Pyxidicoccus trucidator: one gene and its partner. The protein of the gene in region 1 binds, or shares a complex with, the protein of each later gene. Links are inferred from orthologs where the notes say so. Each region holds a gene or a part of one and is shown in the gene's direction. Other genes may lie near its edges.

Region 1 (10,784 bases):
GGGTGGAGCGATTCGACCAGAAGCTCCGCGCCATCACCCTGCTGTCGGACCCGCAGCGCAACCTGGCCATGGGCCCCACGGAGCCCGAGGCGGGCACCACGGCGCCCACCACCGACACCCAATTCACTCAGCTCACCACCACGGAGACGCCCAAGGCGCTCCTGGGGCGGCTGGACAGGCTGAGCGCCGAGGCCACCCGCCAGGAGCAGAGCCTCCAGGAGCTGCAGGCGTACTTCCAGGACCAGAAGTCGCTGCTGGCCTCCACGCCGTCCGTCTGGCCCGCGCGCGGCTGGGTGACGAGTGACTTCGGCTCGCGTCTGGACCCGTACACCGCCGACCGCGTCATGCACGCCGGCATCGACATCGCTGCGCCGCACGGGAAGGAAATCTACTCCCCGTCGGACGGCACGGTGGTCTTCGCGGGCCTCGAGGGCGGCTACGGCAACGTGCTCGTCATCGACCACGGCTACGGCATCAAGACGCGCTACGGCCACTTGGCGAAGATGCTGGTGAAGGCCGGCGACCGGGTGAAGCGTGGAGCGCTCATCGCCGCGGTGGGCAACACCGGCCGCTCCACCGGACCGCACCTCCACTATGAGGTCCGCGTCAACGGCATCCCGCAGAACCCGCGCAAGTTCATCCTCGAGGAGTAGCGAGGGCTTTCGCTCCGGCGCTTGAGCCTCGGGCTCGCGCCGGAGTGTGTCGCCTACAGCGTGCCGGGCCCGGGGACGAAGCCGTCCAGCCGCAGGCGCCGACGCTGCAGCCCGCTCGCGCGCCCGGTGCGCACCATGACGTGGGTGCGCTCCAGCTCGGCCCACACCAGCGGCCCCAGCACCTGCCAGTGCGAGGGCGCGTCCACCGTCAGCTCCAGCAGGCTCACCGTCCACGTCGGCACGTCCGCGTCGGGAGTGCCCTCGGGCAGCACACGGCGCACGTCGCGGGCCAGCCGCTCGCGTGTAGAGGCGTCCAGGTCCTCGCTCACGGTGAGCTGAGAGGTGGGCACCAGCAGCGCGGCGAGGCAGTCCGGGTGCAGGCGGAGCACCTTCGCCCCCGGGTACTGCGCGGCCAGGGACTCGGCCGTGGCGCGCAGCACCGCGTCCCCGGTGGGGAAGCCGAAGCGGGCGTTGACGTGAATCATCCCCTGCACGTCGGCGATGACGGCGCCCACGCGCCACCCGTCATGGTGGGCGTGCGTGGACAAGTCGTACTCCTCCTTGAGGAGGCTGCCCTGGGTGAGGGCGGGGACCTGGAGGGCCCCCGTCTTCGCGTCCGGGTGGCCCCGACGGGCCTGCTCGGCCTGGAGGAGCACCTCCACGGCGGCCTGCACGGGCGCCTCCCGGTGGCGCTGCAGCACCCACGGGTGGAGGGCGATGAGGGCGGTGGCGGTGGCGTCGTCGAGCGGGTAGGGCATCTTTCCCCTTGTGTAGCGCGTCGCGGGGCCCGGCGCAGGCGCTTCACTTCATGCGGTGGGCCGTCACCGTCACCTCGTCCCGGTCATGGTAGAGCTGCCGGACGACGAGGCCCTCCCAGCCTCCCTCCTTCGTCAGTGTCTGGCGCACGCGCAGCAGCATCGGGTTCTTGTCCTTCATCGGCAGCTTGATGTTGGCCACCAGCTGCCGGGCCCAGCCCTTGCGGCCCCACTTCGCCAGCAGCTGCGCCACCTCCAGCGGGCGCCACGCCATGTCGCAGAAGAGCCAGTCCACCGGCTCCTCGGGTGCGTAGGCGAAGGCGCTCTCCTGCACGTGCGTCACGCGGCGGTTGGCGGCCAGCTCGGGCATGAGCTTCGCCGGGTCCACCGCCACCACCCTCGCCCCACGCGCCACCAGCCGCTGCGTCCACCCGCCCGGCGCCGCGCCCAGGTCCACGCAGACGTCTCCGCGCCCGGGCTCGAAGGCCAGCCCGTCCAGCGCCTCCTCCAGCTTCATGGCCGCGCGCGAGGGAGACTCGCCCGCGCGCTTCATGCGCCGCCGCCCGCCCGCCGCCAGCGACAGCGCCTCGCTCGCCGGCACCGTGCCCACCACCGTCACCCCGTCCGGTGCCACGCACAGCCCCACCAGCACGGCCCCCGCCTCGCGCGCCCGCTGCGCGTCGTCCACCAGCCGCTCCGAGGGGAGTCGCGCGCGCACGGCCGCCTCCAGCGCCTCCGCGGGCGCCGTCAGCGTGTTGCCGCGCGGCGTGTCCGGGGTGAAGGCCTGCACCACCCAGGGCGCCCGGCCGGCGAGGGCCCGGACAGTCCTGGCCGCGGCCTCGGCGATGTCGTCAGGCGTGCTCGCCGTCAGGGAGACGGCCACCCGGTAGCCCGCCCGGGCGAAGGCGGGAGCCAGGCCGCCAACGGCCTCGCTCTCCACCAGCGCTTCGCCCAGCAGGCGGGGATGGGCGCCCGCCCACTCCAGCTCCTCGTAGAGGTGGGGCTCGAAGCCCGCACGGCAGGTCCACAGCCAGTGCCCCGGCCGGGCGGCCAGCGTCTGTGCGGGGATGGGTGGGACGCGGGCCCGGGGTGGGACCCGGGGAGCAGGCGGCGCGGCGTGTGCAGGCGGGCCACCCGACACGGCGGTGCTCTGGGGGCCTCGGGAAGACGGGCCCTGGGGGCCTCGGGAAGACGGGCCCTGGGGGCCTCGGGAAGACGGGCCCTGGGGGGACCGGGAGGCGGTGCCCTGGGTGCCCCGGGGGGCAGGTCCCTGACGTCCCCTGGGCGGAGCGGAGCGGCCGGGCCGGCGGGAGGGTTGCTTCGCGGAGGGGCGGCCCGCTCCGCGGCGTTGATTTCGTGTGGGGGACATTGCGTGTGCTCGGTTCCGCTTTACTGTGAGCCGCTGCGTGTACGGCGACCGGCCAAGTGGAAGTTTCGGGGGTCGCTCGTGGTTTTCAACCGGTTCTCCCTTACACCTCCTGGGATTTCCCTTCACTCGCCGCCGTCCTTCGAGGATTCTCCGGCGAGAGAGTCGACCGAATGATCGAATGGACGCTGAAGAAACTCATCGGGACCAAGAATGAGCGCGAGCTCAAGAAGGCCCATGGGAAGGTAGGCCGGGTCAACGAGCTGGAGACCCGGATGCGGGCCCTCAAGGACGAGGACTTCGTCTCGGAGACGGCCCGGATGCGGCAGGAGGTGCAGAACGGCCGCTCGCTGGACGACCTGCTGTTCGAGGCCTTCGCCCTCACCCGCGAGGCGGCGCGCCGTGTCATCGGCCAGCGCCACTACGACGTGCAGCTCATCGGCGGCATGTTCCTCCACCAGGGCTGCATCGCGGAGATGCGCACCGGTGAAGGCAAGACGCTGACCGCGACGCTGCCCACGTACCTCAACGCGCTGTCCGGCCGTGGCGTGCACGTGGTGACGGTGAACGACTACCTCGCCCGCCGCGACGCGGAGTGGATGGGGCGCGTCTACCGCTTCCTGGGCATGACCACCGGCTGTGTCCTCCATGAGCTGACGGACAAGCAGCGGCAGGAGGCGTACCGCTCGGACATCACCTACGGGCAGAACAACGAGTTCGGCTTCGACTACCTGCGCGACAACATGAAGTTCCGCCTGCAGGACTACGTCCAGCGCGAGCTGAACTACGCGATTGTCGACGAGGTGGACTCCATCCTCATCGACGAGGCCCGCACCCCGCTCATCATCTCCGGGCCCACCGAGGACAGCACCGACAAGTACTACCGGGTGGACCAGGTCATCCCCGGGATGGTGCCGGACCAGGACTACACCCTGGACGAGAAGCACCGCGCCGTGTCCCTCACGGACGACGGCATCGAGAAGCTCCAGAAGCGGCTGAGCGTGGGCAACCTGTACGACCCGGGCGAAATCGAGACGCTCCACCACGTCGAGCAGGCCCTGCGCGCGCACACGCTCTACAAGCGCGACAAGGACTACGTCGTGAAGGACGGCGAGGTCGTCATCGTCGACGAGTTCACCGGCCGGCAGATGCCGGGACGCCGCTGGTCCGACGGCCTCCACCAGGCCATTGAGGCCAAGGAGGGCGTGAAGATCGAGAACGAGAACCAGACGCTGGCGACCATCTCGTTCCAGAACTACTTCCGCATGTACTCCAAGCTGTCCGGCATGACGGGCACCGCGGACACCGAGGCGGAGGAGTTCGCGAAGATCTACAACCTGGACGTCCGCGTCATCCCCACCAACCGCAACAACGTCCGCAAGGACCTGCAGGACGTGGTCTACAAGACGGAGCGGGAGAAGTTCGAGGCGGTGGCGGAGCAGATCGCCGAGCTGCACAAGAACGGGCAGCCGGTGCTGGTGGGCACGGTGTCCATCGCGAAGAGCGAGGTGGTGGGCAACTTCCTCAAGAAGCGCGGCATCCCCCACAACGTCCTCAACGCCAAGCAGCACTCGCGCGAGGCGGACATCGTCGCGCAGGCGGGCCGCAAGGGCGCCGTCACCATCTCCACCAACATGGCCGGCCGTGGCACGGACATCCTCCTGGGCGGCAACGCCGAGGTGCTCGCCAAGGCGTCCATGGGGCCGCCGCCGGAGCCTCCCACCCAGGCGCCCGTGGACGGGCAGCCCCTGGATTTGACGGGCTACCAGCAGGCGCTGGCGGACTGGGAGAAGCAGCTCGCCGACGCGAAGGTGAAGCTGGAGGAGCAGACGAAGAAGGAGCGCGAGGAGGTGATGGCGGCCGGCGGCCTGTTCATCATCGGCACCGAGCGCCACGAGTCGCGCCGCGTGGACAACCAGCTGCGTGGCCGCGCCGGCCGCCAGGGTGACCCGGGCGCCAGCCGCTTCTTCCTGTCGCTCGAGGACGACCTGATGCGCATCTTCGGGTCCGAGCGCATCCAGGGCCTGATGGAGCGGCTGGGCATGGAGGAGGGCGAGGTCATCGAGCACGTGTGGCTGTCGCGGGCCATCGAGGGCGCCCAGAAGCGCGTCGAGGGCCACAACTTCGACATCCGCAAGAACCTGCTCGAGTACGACGACGTGATGAACCAGCAGCGCCGCACCATCTACAAGCTGCGCCGGCAGGTGCTGGCCGCGGGTGCGGGCGTCCCCCTGATTGAGTACACGGAGGACCCCAAGACGCGCGTGAAGTCCCGCTCCGAGCGCACGGTGAGCTGGGCGGACTTCAAGGAGCTCATCCTGGACTCCATGGAGGACGTCATCGTGTCCCTCACGGACACGTACGCGCCCACCAAGGGCGTGGACGGCTGGGACATGGCGGCGCTCACCCAGGGCGTGAAGGAGACCTTCGGCCTGGAGATGGGCTTCGAGGGCGTGGGCAGCCGCGAGGAGCTCCAGGAGCACATCTACAAGGCGGCGGAGAAGGTCTTCCAGGCGCGCGAGGAGGAGTTCGGCGAGAACTTCATGCGCTTCCTCCAGTACAACTACCTGGCGACCATCGACCGGCTCTGGAAGGACCACCTGCTGGCCATGGACCACCTGCGCCAGGGCATCGGCCTGCGCGGCTACGGCCAGAAGGACCCGAAGCAGGAGTACAAGAAGGAGGGCTACCAGGGCTTCATCCAGATGCTCTCCGCCATCAAGGCGCAGTTCGTCACCCAGCTCATGCACGTGCAGCCCCGCTCCGCGACGAGCGCCGCGGAGGAGGCCGCCCGCATCCAGCGCCAGCTCGCCCAGCAGCAGAAGCGGGCGGTGGAGGGGCGCGGCACGGCGGACGGCAAGCTGGACGAGGCCTCTGTCGCCGCCACGGCCCGGCCTCAGGCCGCGAAGTCCGACAAGCCCGCCGTGGGCCGCAACGACCCCTGCCCGTGCGGCAGCGGCCGGAAGTACAAGAAGTGCCACGGCGCCGCGGAGGCCAGCGTCTAGGCGCTCGCTTCCCTACACGGCCAGCAGGCAGGACGCCGGCGCGGCGCCACTCCCTCCGAGGGGGCGGCGGTCGCGCCGGTGGTCCTTTCGGGGCAGGGCAGGGGCCTGGACGTCAGCCGGGCGGGCACGGCCCGTCCGTGCCTGGACGGGGGGCGCCGTGAAGCTTGCGCCGCCCGGAAGGGTTCTGTTAAGGACCCCCCGCCCCTGGGTATGGGGTCGGGGGTATTACACCCCTGGTAGCAGGCAGCACCCACTACACACACGCTCGTGCCGGTCGCCGGTGCTTCCGTGAGTGGGGGGCCCTCTTCGGAGGGGACTCCCTCCCGGTTGTCACGACTGGAGCTTGGCGAGCGTGGCGGAAACCAACCGGAGAGAGACTCACATGGAAACGCAGGACACGCAGACGCAGGGCCAGGCGATGGCCGCAGCCAGCGGCATCACGATGCGGCAGCTCCTGGAGGCCGGTGTTCACTTCGGCCACCAGACGAAGCGCTGGAACCCGAAGATGAAGCCCTACATCTTCGGCGCGCGTAACGGCATCTACATCATCGACCTGCAGAAGACGGTGACGATGGCCCGTTCCGCGTTCCGCTTCGTGGCGGACATCACGGCGCGGGGCGGCTCGGTGCTCTTCGTGGGCACCAAGAAGCAGGCGCAGGACGTCATCCGCGAGGAGGCCGCGCGCGCCGGTCAGTTCTTCGTCACCAGCCGCTGGCTGGGTGGCACGCTGACCAACTTCAAGACCATCAAGCAGGGCATCGACCGCCTGAAGACGCTGGAGAAGATGGCCGAGGACGGCACCTTCGACCGGCTTCCGAAGAAGGAAGTCGCCCAGCTCGAGCGTGAGCGCGAGAAGCTGGAGAAGAACCTGGGCGGCGTGAAGGAGATGTCGAAGCTGCCCCGCTGCGTCTTCGTCATCGACCCGAAGAAGGAGCACATCGCCATCCACGAGGCGAGCCGCCTGGGCATCCCCGTGATTGGCCTGGTGGACACCAACTGCGACCCGGACGGCATCGACTTCGTCATCCCGGGCAACGACGACGCCATCCGCTCCATCAAGCTCTTCACCTCGAAGATCGCCGAGGCGTGCCTCGAGGGTGCGGCGCGCTACCGCGCGTCCGGCGCCGCCGAGCGCGACGAGCAGGAGGAGCGTGAGGGCCGTGACGACCGCGGTGACCGCCGTGACGACCGCCGGGGCCCGCGCCGCGGCGACCGCCGTGACGACCGCGGTGGCCGTGGTGGTGACCGTGGCGGCGACCGCGGTGGCGACCGCCGGGGTCCGCTCGTGGAGATGAAGGGCGCCCCCGTCGCCGCCGAGCAGCCGGCCGCCGAGCAGCCGGCCGCCGAGGCGGGCGGCGAGACGCCGGCGGCCGAGTAGCCGCCCCCTCCCTCACGTCGGTTTCAAGGCGGCCGGGTGGCGCAGCTGCGACCCGGCCGCCCCTGTTTCCTGTGTACCGCAGTACCCCTTTTTCAAACCCCGATGCTCCGCCCGGCGCGCCGCGCCCTCGTAGTGGTGGAGGCTGGAGACGAACATGGCTGAGGTCAGCGCCCAGATGGTGAAGGAGCTCCGCGAGAAGACCGGCGCGGGCATGATGGACTGCAAGAAGGCGCTCGCCGAGAGCGCCGGGGACTTCACGAAGGCCGAGGAGTGGCTGCGCAAGAAGGGCATCTCCCGCGCCGCCTCCAAGGGTGACCGCGTCGCGGCCGAGGGCATCATCGGCACCTACGTCCACGGTGGCCGCATCGGCGTCATCGTCGAGGTCAACTGCGAGACGGACTTCGTCGCCCGCAACCCGGACTTCCAGGACCTGGTGAAGGACGTGGCCATGCAGGTCGCCGCGACCAACCCCAAGTACGTCCGCCGCGAGGAGGTTCCTACCGAGAACCTCGACAAGGAGCGCGAAATCGAGCGCGAGCTGCTCAAGCAGCAGGGCAAGCCCGAGGCGATGCTGGACAAGATCCTCGTCGGGAAGATGGAGAAGTTCTACGAGCGCGTGTGCCTCGTGGACATGCCCTGGGTGAAGGACGACAAGAAGAAGGTCGGGGAGATGGTCACCGAGCGCGCCGCGAAGATTGGCGAGAAGGTCGCCATCCGCCGCTTCACCCGCTTCGAGGTGGGTGAGGGCATCGAGAAGAAGAAGGACGACCTCGCCGCCGAGGTCGCCAAGACGCTGGGCCAGGCGTAGTCCTCCCCCGCGCCCCCTTCCGGGGCGCCAGGGTGGAACGCCGGTAGACAGGGCCGCGCGCACGGGACTCCCCCAGGGGGAACCGGGCGGCGCGGCCCTCGTCTTTGCGGGCGGCCCCCCGCCCGTGCGACCGACAGCGGACGATAGAAGCCCTCCAGGCCGACACTGGCGTTGATCGGGCGCGGGACGGGGGATAGAAGCGGTCGCGCATGTCCTCCGACACGAAGAGCCCTCTCCGTTACAAGCGCATCCTCCTCAAGCTCTCGGGCGAGGCCCTGATGGGCGAAGGGAAGTACGGCATCCACCCGCCCACCCTGCTCGCCATCGCCGAGGAGGTCATCGAGGTGTCGAAGGCCGGCGTGGAGGTGGCCCTCGTCATTGGCGGCGGCAACATCTTCCGCGGCGTGGCGGGCGCCACCGAGGGCATGGACCGCGCCAGCGCGGACTACATGGGCATGCTGGCCACCTGCATCAACTCCATGGCGATGCAGGACGCGCTGGAGAAGAAGGGCGTGCACACGCGGGTGCTGTCCGCCATCAAGATGGAGCAGATCGCCGAGCCCTACATCCGCCGCCGCGCGGTGCGTCATCTGGAGAAGGGCCGCATCGTCATCTTCGCCGCGGGCACCGGCAACCCGTACTTCACCACGGACACCGCCGCCTCCCTGCGCGCCATGGAGATCAACGCGCAGGTCATCCTGAAGGCGACGAAGGTGGACGGCATCTACAACGCGGACCCGAAGAAGGAGCCCACCGCGCGCCGCTACAAGACGCTGACGTACATGGACGTGCTGCGGCAGAACCTCAACGTGATGGACTCCACGGCCATCTCGCTGTGCATGGACAACAAGCTGCCCCTCATCGTCTTCGACCTGACCGTGCCTGGGAACATCCGCCGCGCGGTGCTCGGCACTGAGGACATTGGTACGCTGGTGGGTGGGACGGAAACGGCCTGGGCCTAGCGCCCGGAGCCCCCGCCGCCGGAAATCACTCAAGGAGAGACCGCAATGAGTGGAGACGTCGTCGCCGAACTGAAGACCCGCATCGACAAGTCGCTCGAGGACTTGAAGAGGGAGCTGACGAAGGTCCGCACCGGGCGGGCCAGCATCTCCATCCTGGATGGCATCCGGGTGGACTACTACGGCACCCCCACGCCGCTGTCCGGCGTGGCCAGCGTCAACGCCCCGGAGCCCCGGCTCATCACCATCAAGCCGTGGGAGAAGACCGTCCTCAAGGAGATCGAGAAGGCGCTCCGCGAGGCGAACCTGGGCATCAACCCGATGAACGACGGGGAGATGATCCGCCTGCCCTTCCCGCCGCTCACCGAGGAGCGCCGCAAGGACATCGCCAAGCAGGTGAAGACGAAGGGTGAGGACCACAAGGTCGCCATCCGCAACGTCCGCCGCGACGCCAACGAGGCGCTCAAGGTCCAGCTCAAGGACAAGAAGATCACCGAGGACGACCACAAGCGCATCACCGAGGTCGTCCAGAAGCAGACCGACGCGGGCATTGCCCAGGTGGATGACATCGTGAAGAAGAAGGAGAAGGAGGTCATGGAGGTTTGATGGCCCTCGTTCTCCTGGCCGAGCCCTCCGTGCCGGTGGCGGGCGCGCTGCGTCGCTACCTGGAAGGCGCCGGCCACGAGGTGCTCTCGGTGAGCAGCGCGGATGAAGCGCTGCGCGCCGGCAGGGCACGTCCACCCGCCCTGGTGCTGGCCGCCGGGACGGGGACGCTGGACGGTGAGGCGCTGTGCCGCGAATTCCGCGCACAGGGCGTCACCGTCCCGATGCTGCTGCTGTACCCGCCGCAGGAGGACTACGCGGACGAGCGCGCCACCGAGGCGGGCGCGGACGGGTGCCTGGTGGGGCCCCTCAAGCGCGCCAACGTGCTGACCTGCGTGGCGCTGCTGCTGCAACGCGAGGAGGCCCGGCGGGGGGCGGCGGCGAGCGCGGCCTACGATGGCTCCGTTCGCGCCATCTCCACCGGCTCCCCCGGCGCCAACCTGGGGCTGACGCCGGGCCCGTATCCCGTCGTCCCGGGTACTTCTCCGGCCGAGGTTCCTGACGAGGACTTCGGTGCCCTGAGTGGGGAGCTGGAGGCTCCTGGGGCGGGCCCGGAGGTCGCTCCTGGCGTGCCCTCCGGCGCCACCCCTCGCCCGGGCCTGGGCCTGACGCCTGGAGCCTTTTCCAGTGCCGCGCCAGGCGCGGGTGGGGCACCTGGCGCTGGTGTCGCCGCGGCGCATGGCGCGTCCTTCGTCGGCGCGGATGTGGCGCCCGGTGTGGCATCCGCCGCGTCGCGGGGGGCGGGCTCCGCGTCCGTTACCCAGCGGGCCTCCGGGTTCGCGATTACGCCCGTGCCGGGCTCGCTGACGACGCTGGAGTCCGAGGGGCGCCGCATCACCCGCCCGGAAATGCCCGCCGTGGGCACGTCCCCGGACTTCGAGTTCCTCAAGCGGCTGATGCTGATGGAGGTGAAGCGCAGCCGGCGCTACCGCTACCCCATTGCCCTGCTGCTGGTGGAGCTGGACCGCTTCCCGGAGCGCTCCGCGTCGCTGTCCCCGGCGGCTCGCACGGCGGTGCTGGCCGAGGCGCTGGGGCTGCTGGTGGCGGGCGTGCGCGACATCGACGTGGCGGTGCCCTTCGCGGACAGCCGTTACGTGGTGTTCCTGCCGCACACCCCGCGCTCCGGCGCGCTGGTGGTGGCCGGGCGCCTGCGCGAGCGGGTGGGCACCCTGCGTGGCCTCCAGGGCGCGACTGCGTCCGTGGGGGTGGCCGTGTCCGAGCCGCCAGGGGGCAAGGCGCCCGCGTCGGGTGCCGGAG
Region 2 (10,328 bases), on another replicon or contig:
CCCACCGTCCGTGGTCTGGCGATGAACCCGGTCGACCACCCGCACGGCGGTGGCGAAGGCAAGTCCGGTCAGGGTAATCCGCATCCGGTGTCGCCGTGGGGCAAGAAGACCAAGGGCCTCACCACGCGCACCAACAAGCGCACTGACAAGTTCATCGTGAGCGGCCGCCGCCAGGGCGCGCGCAGCCAGTAAGAGGATCGCAAGTCATGGCTCGTTCGATCAAGAAGGGTCCGTTCGTCGATGATTTCCTCGTGAAGAAGATCGAGGACATGATCAAGACGAACAAGAAGACGGTCGTGAAGACGTGGTCGCGGCGCTCCACCATTCTTCCGGAGTTCGTCGGTCACACCTTCGCGGTGCACAACGGGAAGAAGTTCATCCCGGTGTTCGTCACGGAGAACATGGTGGGCCACAAGCTCGGCGAGTTCGCCCCGACGCGTACGTTCGGCGGTCACTCGGCGGAGAAGAAGGTCGCCAAGGCCCCGGGCAAGTAGCCTGGTGCATTGCCTGAGAGCCTGAGGAGAAGACCATGGAGTCGACTGCACATCTGCGTTTCCTGCGCATGAGCCCCCGCAAGATTTCCACCGTTGCGGCGCTCATCCGGGGCAAGCCTGTCGAGGCGGCCCTCAACATCCTGAAGTTCACCAAGCGCGCCGCGGCCAAGCCGGTGGAGACGCTCATCAAGAGCGCCGTGGCCAACGCGACGGACAAGTCCAAGGGGCAGGTCGACGTGGATACCCTCTACGTCAAGACCATCTCCGTGGATCAGGGTCCCACCCAGCGCCGCTTCATGCCGCGCGCCATGGGCCGGGCGACCCCCATCAAGAAGAAGACCGCCCATATCCATCTGGTGCTGGCCGAGGCCAAGAAGAAGTAGGACCCGTCGGGCCCCGCCCGGAACGTTCAAGGAGATTCACGTTGGGACAGAAAGTTCATCCGATCGGGTTCCGGCTTGGCGTCATCAAGACCTGGGACTCCAAGTGGTTCGAGCACAAGAACTACGCGCAGTGGCTCCATGAGGACATCCGCATCCGCGAGTTCGTGAAGAAGTCGCTGAACCACGCGGGCGTGTCCAAGGTGGAGATCGAGCGCGCGGCGAACAAGGTGAAGGTCAACGTCCACACCGCGCGGCCGGGCATCGTCATCGGCAAGCGTGGCGCGGGCATCGAGACGGTGAAGAAGGACCTGCAGCAGTTCACCAAGAACGAGGTCTTCCTCAACATCGTCGAGGTCCGCAAGGCCGAGACTGACGCCCAGCTCGTGGCGGAGAACATCGCCACGCAGCTCGAGCGCCGCATCGCCTTCCGCCGCGCCATGAAGAAGGCCCTGCAGACGGCGATGAAGTTCGGCGCCAAGGGCATTCGCGTGGCCTGCTCGGGCCGTCTCGGTGGCGCGGAGATGGCGCGCTACGAGTGGTACCGCGAGGGTCGCGTGCCCCTGCACACCCTGCGTGCGGACATCGACTACGGCTTCGCCGAGGCCAAGACGACCTACGGCAAGATTGGTTGCAAGGTCTGGGTCTGCAAGGGCGAGGTCCTCCCGGGCAAGGGCGGCCAGGCCCCGATGCCCTCCAACCGGTAATCTTCCCACCCGCGCCGGACGTGCCCGTGAGGGTCGTCCGGGGCAGGGCGGCCAAGGACAGCGACGATGCTTCAGCCTGCTCGTACCAAGTACCGCAAGATGCACAAGGGCCGCACCCCGGGCGCCGCTCACCGTGGCAGCGACATGACGTACGGTGAGTACGGCCTGGTCAGCCTCCAGCCGGGGTGGATCACCTCCCGGCAGATCGAGGCGGCTCGTATCGCGATGACGCGCCACGTGAAGCGTGGCGGCAAGATCTGGATTCGTATCTTCCCGGACAAGCCCATCACCAAGAAGCCCGCCGAGACTCGAATGGGTACCGGTAAGGGCGGCGTGGAGTACTACGTCGCGGTGGTGAAGCCCGGCCGTATCCTCTACGAGATGGAGGGTATGACGCGCGAAGTGGCCACCGGGGCGCTGAAGCTGGCGCAGGCGAAGCTGCCCGTGCTCACGAAGATCGTGACGCGCGCGGACCTGAGCCTCTAGGCATACAGCGGCGGGGGTCGGCCTCTGGTCGGCTCCCGCGCGCATGTGGAGACTGCAATGGCGACTGCGAAGGAACTGAAGGAACTGTCCGCGGAGGACCTGCAGCGGCGCGCGACTGAGCTGCGCGACACGCTGTTCCAGGACCAGCTGAAGCGGCGTACGGGCTCGCTGGACAGCCCGGCCGAGCGCACCCAGCACCGCCGCGACCTGGCTCGCGTGCTGACCGTCATGACCCAGAAGGTCAAGGCGGCCAAGCAGGGCTGAGAAGTCAAACCTCCAAGCGCGCTCGTGTGGTAGTGAGCGCGCGCGGCCATCCGGGGCCAACCCCCGGGTGCATGAGAGACAGTGAGACCGAAGATGGCTGAAGCGACCGAGACGCCCACTCCCGAGACCTCCACCCGCGGCCGTCCCAAGACGCGCGTGGGGATTGTCACCTCCAACAAGATGCAGAAGACGGTCGTGGTCACCGTCCAGCGCCGTGCTCCCCACCCGAAGTACGGGAAGATCATGAGCCTGCGCGAGAAGTACAAGGCGCACGTCGAGGACCACGACTATCCGAAGAAGATCACCATCAACGAGGGTGATCGGGTCCGGATCGCCGAGACCAAGCCCGCCTCGAAGGACAAGCGGTGGCGGGTGGTCGAGGTGCTGGAGAAGAGCAAGAACGTCTAGCACGCACGCCTCTCCGCGCGGCCGTGAGGCGGCGCGGGGCGGTCCCCGGCGACAGGAGATTCCCAGATGATTCAGATGACGAGCGTGCTCGACGTTGCCGACAACTCGGGCGCGAAGAAGGTGTTCTGCATCAAGGTGCTCGGCGGTTCGAAGCGCAAGTACGCGTCCATCGGCGACGTCATCGTCGTGTCGATTCGCGAGGCGCTGCCCAACTCGAAGGTGAAGAAGGGTGACGTGGCCAAGGCCGTCATCGTCCGCACCAAGCGCGAGGTGGGTCGTCCCGACGGCAGCTACATCAAGTTCGACGGCAACTCCGCGGTCCTCATCAACAAGGACATGGAGCCCATTGGTACGCGCATCTTCGGGCCGGTGGCCCGTGAGCTCCGCGCCCGCAAGTTCATGAAGATCATCTCGCTGGCGCCCGAAGTCCTCTAGAGGACCGCAGGCCGGACGGCGAGCAGCCAGGGAGAGGTAGCCATGCAGAAGCTGAAGGTAGGAGACACGGTCCAGGTCATGGCCGGGGCCGAGGCCTCCGAGAAGAACCCGGCGACCAAGCGCGGCAAGATCCTGAAGATCGATCGCGAGGCAGAACGCGTGACGGTCGAAGGACTGCGCCTGGTGAAGCGGCACATGAAGAAGACGCCGCAGAGCCCGGAAGGTGGCATTGTCGAGAAGCCCGGCACCATCGCCCTGGCCAATGTCCAGGTGGTGTGCGCCAAGTGCGACAAGCCGACGCGAGTCGGCTTCCGTACCGAGGGTGAGGAAGGGAAGAAGAAGCGGTTCTGCAAGAACTGCGACGCCCTCATTGACTAGGTGACCGCCTTGGTGCATGTATGCGCGCCCTTCGCCCTCCCGGGTGGGAGGGAAGGTGGGCGTGCAGGCATGGAGGGCCCGTGGAGCATTCGGGGCCCTCGCGGTGTTTCCAGGTTCCATACGAAGGACTGATCGGGCGCGCTGGGTCCACGACGGCGCTCCGAAGCAGAGGACAGGACGATGGCTGACGAGAAGAAGCCCGAGCAGAAGGAAAAGAAGGTCAAGCGGGGCAAGAAGGAAGAGGCCAAGAAGGTTGGCTTCGCGGCGAACATCGAGGAAGGCCTCGAGTCCAAGCCGGCCCGCATGAAGGTCCGCTTCTTCAAGGAGGGCGTGCCCGCTCTCATGAAGGAGCTGAACCTGAAGAACCCGATGCAGGTGCCCCGGCTGGAGAAGATCGTCGTCAACATGGGTCTGGGCGAGGCGCTCGCCAACAACAAGATCCTGGAGTCGGCGGTGGACCAGCTCGCGGCGATCACCGGCCAGAAGCCGATCGTCACGCGCGCCCGCAAGTCCATCGCGAACTTCAAGCTGCGCCAGGGCCAGGCCATCGGCACCGCCGTCACCCTGCGTGGCGCGCGCATGTACGAGTTCATGGACCGCCTCATCACCGTGGCGCTCCCGCGCGTGCGTGACTTCAAGGGCGTGTCCCCCAAGGCTTTCGACGGGAAGGGCAACTACACGCTCGGTGTCCGCGAGCAGATCATCTTCCCTGAGATCAACTACGACCAGATCGAGAAGGTGAAGGGGCTCAACATCAGCTTCGTCACCACGGCCAAGAACGATGAGCAGGGGCTGGCGCTGATGCGTCACTTCGGCATGCCGTTCCGCCAGTAGCCAAGGACACCCAGAAACATGGCCAAGCTCTCCAAGATTGCCCAGGCAAAGCGCAAGCCGAAGTTCGCCGTGCGCCAGTACAACCGCTGCCCGCTCTGCGGCCGGCCCCGTGCGTTCCTGCGCAAGTTCAAGATGTGCCGTATCTGCCTCCGCAACCGCGCCCTGCGCGGTGAGATTACCGGCGTCACCAAGTCGTCCTGGTAGTCGGAAGGGCAGGGCGCCTGGTAGGCCCGAAAGGGCAGGCAGGCGCCCAGGGCGCGCTCCTCACCGAGCGTGTCCAGGAAGTTCCGCTGTACGGAAGTGGCAGTCGCCGCGAACCCCCGGGATGGGCCCGGCAGGCGTGGCGGTTGCGAACGCGGCTCCCTGACGGGCGCCGCCTCGGAAGGTATCTTCATGCCGGTCAATGATCCCGTCGGCGACATGCTGACCCGCCTGCGCAACGCTTCGCGTGCGCGGCACGACAAGGTTGTCATCCCCCACTCGAAGCTCAAGCTTGAGGTCATCAAGGTCCTCAAGGACGAGGGCTACATCGGGGAGTTCACCGTCCACGAGCTCGCGCCGCAGAACGAGATCACCGTGCAGCTGAAGTACGGTCCGGACCGTGCGCCGGCCATCACCGGCATCCGCCGCGTGTCGAAGCCGGGTCTGCGCCGCTACGTGGCGGTTCGCGAGATTCCCCAGGTGCTGGGTGGTCTGGGCGTCTGCATTCTCTCCACCTCGCGCGGCATCATGGTGGACTCCGAGGCTCGCAAGCAGAAGGTCGGCGGCGAGCTGCTCTGCACCGTCTACTAGCCAGCCGCCCCGGAGTGGCGCCCCGCGAGGGAGCGCCCCCAGGGCAGACAGGACCGAGGCAACCATGAGTCGGATTGGAAAACTGGCAATCAAGCTCGGCGACAAGACGAAGGCCAACGTCGCCGGCCAGCAGGTGAACTTCGAGGGCCCCAAGGGCAAGCTGTCGGTGAAGCTGCCCGCCCGGGTCAAGGTGGAGATCAAGGACGGTCAGGTGACGGTCGCGCGTGAGGATGACTCGCGCGAGGCCCGCAGCCTGCACGGCCTGACGCGCACCATCCTCGCCAACGCCGCCAAGGGCGTGTCCACGGGCTTCGAGAAGAAGCTGGACATCCGCGGCGTCGGTTTCCGCGCCGAGGTGAAGGGCAAGGCCATCCACTTCTCCCTGGGCTACTCGCACCCGGTGGTGTTCAACCTGCCCGAGGGCGTGACGGCCGAGGTCGACAAGGCTTCCCGCACCGAGGACAGCCTGCCCACCGTGGGCCTGACGCTGCGCTCTGCGGACAAGGAAGTGCTGGGTGCCACGGCGGTGAACATCCGCTCGCTGCGCCCGCCCGAGCCCTATAAGGGCAAGGGCATCAAGTACTCCGAGGAGCGCATCCGTCGCAAGGAGGGCAAGACCGGAACGACCTAGTCGTCCCGTCTGTCCTGAGTGTTCCATACCCCGCCGGGCCGAAGAGGCCTGGCGGCATCATCCGGTGGCGGAAGGCCGCATCGCCGCCGGACGGACAAGGAAGCAGCCATGGCAAGCAAGATCGAGCAGCGCCTCAAGAGGAAGACCCGCATCCGCAAGAAGCTGTCGGGCACGACAGAGCGGCCGCGGCTTACCGTCTACAAGAGCCTCAAGCACATCTACGCCCAGGTGGTGGACGACACCACGGGACGCACCCTCGCGTACGCTTCGTCGCTGTCCAAGGACCTGAAGGGTCAGGACGAGGGCGACAAGAAGGCGGACGCGAAGCGCGTGGGCGCCCTGATTGCGCAGAAGTGCAAGGCTGCCAACGTCGAGGCGGTGGTGTTCGACCGCAACGGCTTCCCCTATCACGGGCGCATCGCCGCCGTGGCCGACGCCGCGCGCGAGGCCGGTCTGAAGTTCTAAGACTTCGAAAGGAATCCCCCAAGTGGCAACTCCGATCAATCCGAACGATCTGGACCTCACCGACCGCGTGGTGAACATCAACCGCGTGGCCAAGGTCGTGAAGGGCGGCCGTCGTTTCTCGTTCGCCGCCCTGGTGGTGGTGGGGGACGGCGCCGGACACGTAGGCGTCGGCCTGGGCAAGGCCAACGAGGTCCCCGAGGCCATCCGCAAGGGTGGCGAGAACGCGAAGAAGAACCTGTTCCGGGTTCCGCTGATGGGTCACACCATCCCGCACGAGGTGCTCGGGCACTTCGGCGCCGGCTGGGTGCTCCTGAAGCCGGCCAGCCAGGGTACGGGCGTCATCGCCGGCGGCGCGGTTCGCGCGGTGCTGGAGGCGGCGGGCATCCGCAACATCCTGACCAAGAGCCAGGGCTCGCGGAATCCCCACAACGTGCTGAAGGCCACGGTGGCGGGCCTGAAGATGCTGCGCAGCGCGGAGCAGGTGTCGCGGCTGCGTGGCAAGGACGTCGAGGCGACGAAGCTCGCCGGCGAGCAGAGGACCTAACCATGGCGCTCAAGGTCAAGCTGGTGAAGAGCTTTTCGGGGTCGTCCGGCGAGATGCTGGACACCATCCGTGGGCTGGGCCTGAAGAAGTTTGGCGAGGAGCGGCTCCTGAAGGACACCCCGTCCGTTCGCGGCATGGTGTTCAAGGTGAAGCACCTGGTGAGCCTGGAGACGGTTGCCGATGAGGCGCCGGCCCCCAAGCGTCGCAAGCCGCGCAAGGTCGCTCTGAAGGAGCGGACCCGCGCGTACCAGGCCAAGCAGGGCAAGGCCTGAGAGGATTGAGACGATGAGCACTCTGCACGATCTGAAGCGTCCGTCGCGCTCGTGGCACCGCAAGAAGCGCGTGGGCCGCGGCCAGGGTAGCGGCCTTGGCAAGACGGCCGGCCGCGGTGGCAAGGGCCAGAAGGCCCGCAGCGGCAACATGCGGTTTGAAGGCTTCGAGGGTGGCCAGAGCCCCCTGCAGCGCCGTCTGCCGAAGTTCGGCTTCAACTCGCCCAACCGCACCGTGTACGCGGTGGTGAACCTGGCGGACGTCGAGGCGCACTTCGACGCTGGCGCCACGGTGGACGAGGCCTCGCTGAAGCAGGTGGGCCTGGTCAAGGGCCGCTATGACGGCGTGAAGCTGCTGGCCCAGGGCGGGCTGACCAAGAAGGTCACCGTTCGCGTCCACAAGGCCTCCGAGGCGGCGAAGTCCGCCGTCCAGCAGGCGGGCGGCGCCGTCGAGGAGCTGCCGCTGATGGCCCACAAGCCGGAAGCGGCCGCCAAGGCGCACTCTGGTAAGGGCGTCAAGGCGCCCCGGCAGCCCAAGGCCTAGCGTGTCGGGCGCGCATCACTTGTCGGTGGTGCGCGCCTTTTCGCTTGTGTAGGCTTCTGCGCCCCTTTCCCGTCCGTGGAACAGGGGCGTTTTGTCGTCCTGGCAGAACCCTCACGAAGAGGATGGCTACCCCGTGGCTCTGAACGCCTTCGCCAACGTCTTCCGTATCGCGGAGCTGCGCAGTCGTCTTGCGTACACGCTCCTGCTGCTGGGCGTCTATCGCCTCGGCATCTTCATCAACACGCCGGGCGTGGACCGCGCGGCGATGAACGCGTTCATGGACGCCCAGAAGCAATCGGGCGGTCTCGTGTCGCTGTTCAATCTCTTTTCCGGCGGCGCGCTGGAGCAGATGTCCATCTTCGGTCTGGGCATCATGCCGTACGTCAGCGCCTCCATCATCATGCAGCTGCTGGCGGTGGTGGTGCCCAGTCTTGAGCGACTGCAGAAGGAGGGCGCCGGCGGGCGGCAGAAGATCAACCAGTATACCCGCTACTTCACCATCGTCCTGTCCGTCGTCCAGGGCATCGGCATCTCCCGGTGGCTGGCGTCGCTCGGCCGCTCCGATGGCGGGCAGAGCGGGTTTACCCAGGTGGTCGTTCCCAACGACAGCGTCTGGTTCACCTTCATGACGGTCATCAGCCTGACGGCCGGCACCGCCTTCATCATGTGGCTGGGTGAGCGCATCACCGAGCGCGGCATCGGCAACGGCATCTCGCTCATCATCTTCGCGGGCATCGTCGCCGGCTTGCTCCCGGGCGCCAAGACGCTGCTGGACCTGACGCGCCAGGAGGTCATCGCCGTCGCCGAGGTGCTGGCGCTGGTGGCCTTCATGCTGCTCATCGTCGGCGCGGTGGTCTACGTCGAGCGGGGCATGAGGCGCATCCCCATCCAGTACGCCAAGCGGATGGCGGGGCGGCGGATGTTCGCGGGGCAGGCCACGTACTTCCCGATGAAGGTGAACACCTCGGGCGTGATTCCGCCCATCTTCGCCGGCGCGGTGCTGTCCTTCCCGGCCACGCTGGGTACCTGGTTCCCGTTCCTCCAGGACTTCCAGCGCGCCATCGAAGGCAACCTGTGGATCTACAACGGGCTGTTCGTCCTCATGGTCATCTTCTTCGCGTACTTCTACACGGCGCTGACGTTCCGGCCGGATGACGTGGCGGACAACATCAAGAAGCAGGGCGGCTACATCCCCGGCATCCGTCCGGGCCGCCAGACCGCGGAGTTCATCGAGCGGACGCTCAACCGGCTCACGTTCGGTGGGGCCATCTACCTGGCCGTCATCTGCGTGATTCCTTCCGTCATCAGCGGCCTGCTGGGGGTGCAGTTCACCTTCGGCGGCACGGCGCTGCTGATTGTCGTGGGTGTGGCGCTGGACACGGTGCAGCAGATTGAAGGCCACCTCATCAGCCGCAACTACGAGGGCTTCGCGGGTCCGCGCGGTCCGCGCATCCGCGGCCGGGTGCGCGTGGCGGCCTGAGTCACAAGGCTTGCGTTCCGGGCGCCTCTCCCCGTCGCGGGGAGGGGCGCCTCGTCGTTCCAGGGCAATGTCGTTCAAGGGTATTCGGTGGTGCACACGGGGGGCGCTCGGAGGTTTGTGGCCGATGACTTCCGTGCCTTCCTTCGGAGCTGAGAGGAGCACATGAACCTGATCCTGTTGGGGCCGCCGAACGCGGGGAAGGGTACCCAGTCGAAGAAGCTGTACGGGGACTTCCACATCCCGCAGATCTCCACCGGTGACATCCTCCGCAAGGCAGTGGCGGACGGGACGGAGCTGGGGAAGGTCGCGGGCCCGCTGATGGCCGCGGGCCAGTACGTGCCGGATGACGTCGTCATCGGCATTGTCGAGGAGCGCCTGAAGCAGCCGGACGTGGCCAAGGGCTTCGTGCTGGACGGCTTCCCGCGCACTCCCGGCCAGGCGGAGGCGCTGGACAAGATGCTGGCGCGGCTGGGCAAGAAGCTCGACGCCGTCATCTCGCTGGAGGTGCCGCACGCCAAGCTGGTGGAGCGCGGCTCGGGGCGGCGGGTATGCCCCGTCGATGGCAGCGTCTACCACGTCTACCAGAGCCCCCCGAAGCGGGCGGGTTACTGCGACAAGTGCAACACGGGGCTCGTCCAGCGGCCGGACGACATGCCGGACGTCATCGAGAAGCGCCTGCAGAAGTACGACGCCGAGACGGCGCCGCTGAAGGCCTTCTACGAGAAGAAGGGCGTGCTCAAGAGCGTGGACGGTGTGGGCTCGCCAGAGGGCATCTACGAGGAGATCAAGGCCGCCGCGGGGAAGGGCTGAGCGGAGGCCGGGCGGGCGGGGAGGGCGCGCTTGCGGCGCCTGGCCCCGCTGGCCACCCGTTCCCTGGAGGCCCGGGTGGCCCCGGGACGCGTGAATGAGCGAGCCAGGCATCAAGAGCCGGGACGAGATTGCCCTGATGCGGCAGGCGGGGCGCATCGTCTGCGAGGTCCTGGACGCGCTCGAGCAGGCCGTGGCGCCTGGAATCACGACCTGGGAGCTCGACGCCCTGGCGGCGAAGCTGACCGCCGAGAAGGGAGCCAGGCCGGCGTTCAAGGGGTACCTTGGCTTCCCGTGTGTGCTGTGTGCCTCCGTCAACGAGGAGGTGGTCCATGGCATCCCCAGCAAGCGGCGGAAGCTGGCCGAGGGTGACCTGATGAAGCTCGACTTCGGTGTGGTGTACCGGGGCT

What was found.
Region 2: the proteins of secA (region 1) and secY are in contact, whole or in part, in a crystal structure (PDB 3DIN), measured with the Thermotoga maritima proteins. The link is inferred for Pyxidicoccus trucidator from one-to-one orthologs. Residues at the interface, in WP_004082002.1 of Thermotoga maritima: Glu261, Ala262, Arg263, Lys300, Ala301, Arg302, Thr303, Ile304, Ile305, Leu323, Tyr324, Asp325, Pro326, Val329, Ser330, Tyr333, Ile336, Lys340, Phe345, Val349, Glu363, Phe364, Tyr374, Ser375, Gly376, Gly377, Glu393, Ile395, Thr482, Ser483; in WP_004081795.1 of Thermotoga maritima: Glu108, Gly109, Glu110, Glu111, Ala236, Glu237, Arg238, Arg239, Ile240, Thr241, Ile242, Gln243, Tyr244, Ala245, Arg246, Arg247, Val248, Thr249, Gly250, Arg251, Arg252, Val253, Tyr254, Gly256, Ala257, Ser258, Thr259, Tyr260, Leu261, Pro262.

Annotation. Positions count from the first base shown.
Region 1 is NZ_JAAIXZ010000005.1:109,420-120,203, forward strand. The notes cover bases 2,646-5,979. They hold secA (preprotein translocase subunit SecA), read left to right. Parts: upstream 2,646-2,947; coding sequence 2,948-5,779; downstream 5,780-5,979. Outside these bases: G4D85_RS16315 (M23 family metallopeptidase), read left to right, coding at 1-653; G4D85_RS16320 (GGDEF domain-containing protein), read right to left, coding at 707-1,411; 23S rRNA (cytidine(2498)-2'-O)-methyltransferase RlmM, read right to left, coding at 1,455-2,477; rpsB (30S ribosomal protein S2), read left to right, coding at 6,162-7,157; tsf (translation elongation factor Ts), read left to right, coding at 7,312-7,965; pyrH (UMP kinase), read left to right, coding at 8,175-8,927; frr (ribosome recycling factor), read left to right, coding at 8,973-9,530; G4D85_RS16355 (diguanylate cyclase), read left to right, coding at 9,530-10,784. UniProt on the Escherichia coli protein: Required for protein export, interacts with the SecYEG preprotein conducting channel.
Region 2 is NZ_JAAIXZ010000037.1:2,826-13,153, forward strand. What follows is about bases 7,060-9,937. They hold secY (preprotein translocase subunit SecY), read left to right. Parts: upstream 7,060-7,764; coding sequence 7,765-9,111; downstream 9,112-9,937. Other genes in these bases: rpmD (50S ribosomal protein L30), read left to right, coding at 7,060-7,090; rplO (50S ribosomal protein L15), read left to right, coding at 7,104-7,631; G4D85_RS47855 (adenylate kinase), read left to right, coding at 9,274-9,921. Also shown: rplB (50S ribosomal protein L2), read left to right, coding at 1-192; rpsS (30S ribosomal protein S19), read left to right, coding at 207-494; rplV (50S ribosomal protein L22), read left to right, coding at 530-877; rpsC (30S ribosomal protein S3), read left to right, coding at 919-1,581; rplP (50S ribosomal protein L16), read left to right, coding at 1,648-2,067; rpmC (50S ribosomal protein L29), read left to right, coding at 2,113-2,331; rpsQ (30S ribosomal protein S17), read left to right, coding at 2,413-2,739; rplN (50S ribosomal protein L14), read left to right, coding at 2,806-3,174; rplX (50S ribosomal protein L24), read left to right, coding at 3,217-3,552; rplE (50S ribosomal protein L5), read left to right, coding at 3,733-4,386; G4D85_RS47815 (type Z 30S ribosomal protein S14), read left to right, coding at 4,405-4,590; rpsH (30S ribosomal protein S8), read left to right, coding at 4,780-5,178; rplF (50S ribosomal protein L6), read left to right, coding at 5,243-5,809; rplR (50S ribosomal protein L18), read left to right, coding at 5,918-6,274; rpsE (30S ribosomal protein S5), read left to right, coding at 6,297-6,818; more of rpmD, read left to right, coding at 6,821-7,059; map (type I methionyl aminopeptidase), read left to right, coding at 10,016-10,328. UniProt on the Escherichia coli protein: The central subunit of the protein translocation channel SecYEG. Consists of two halves formed by TMs 1-5 and 6-10.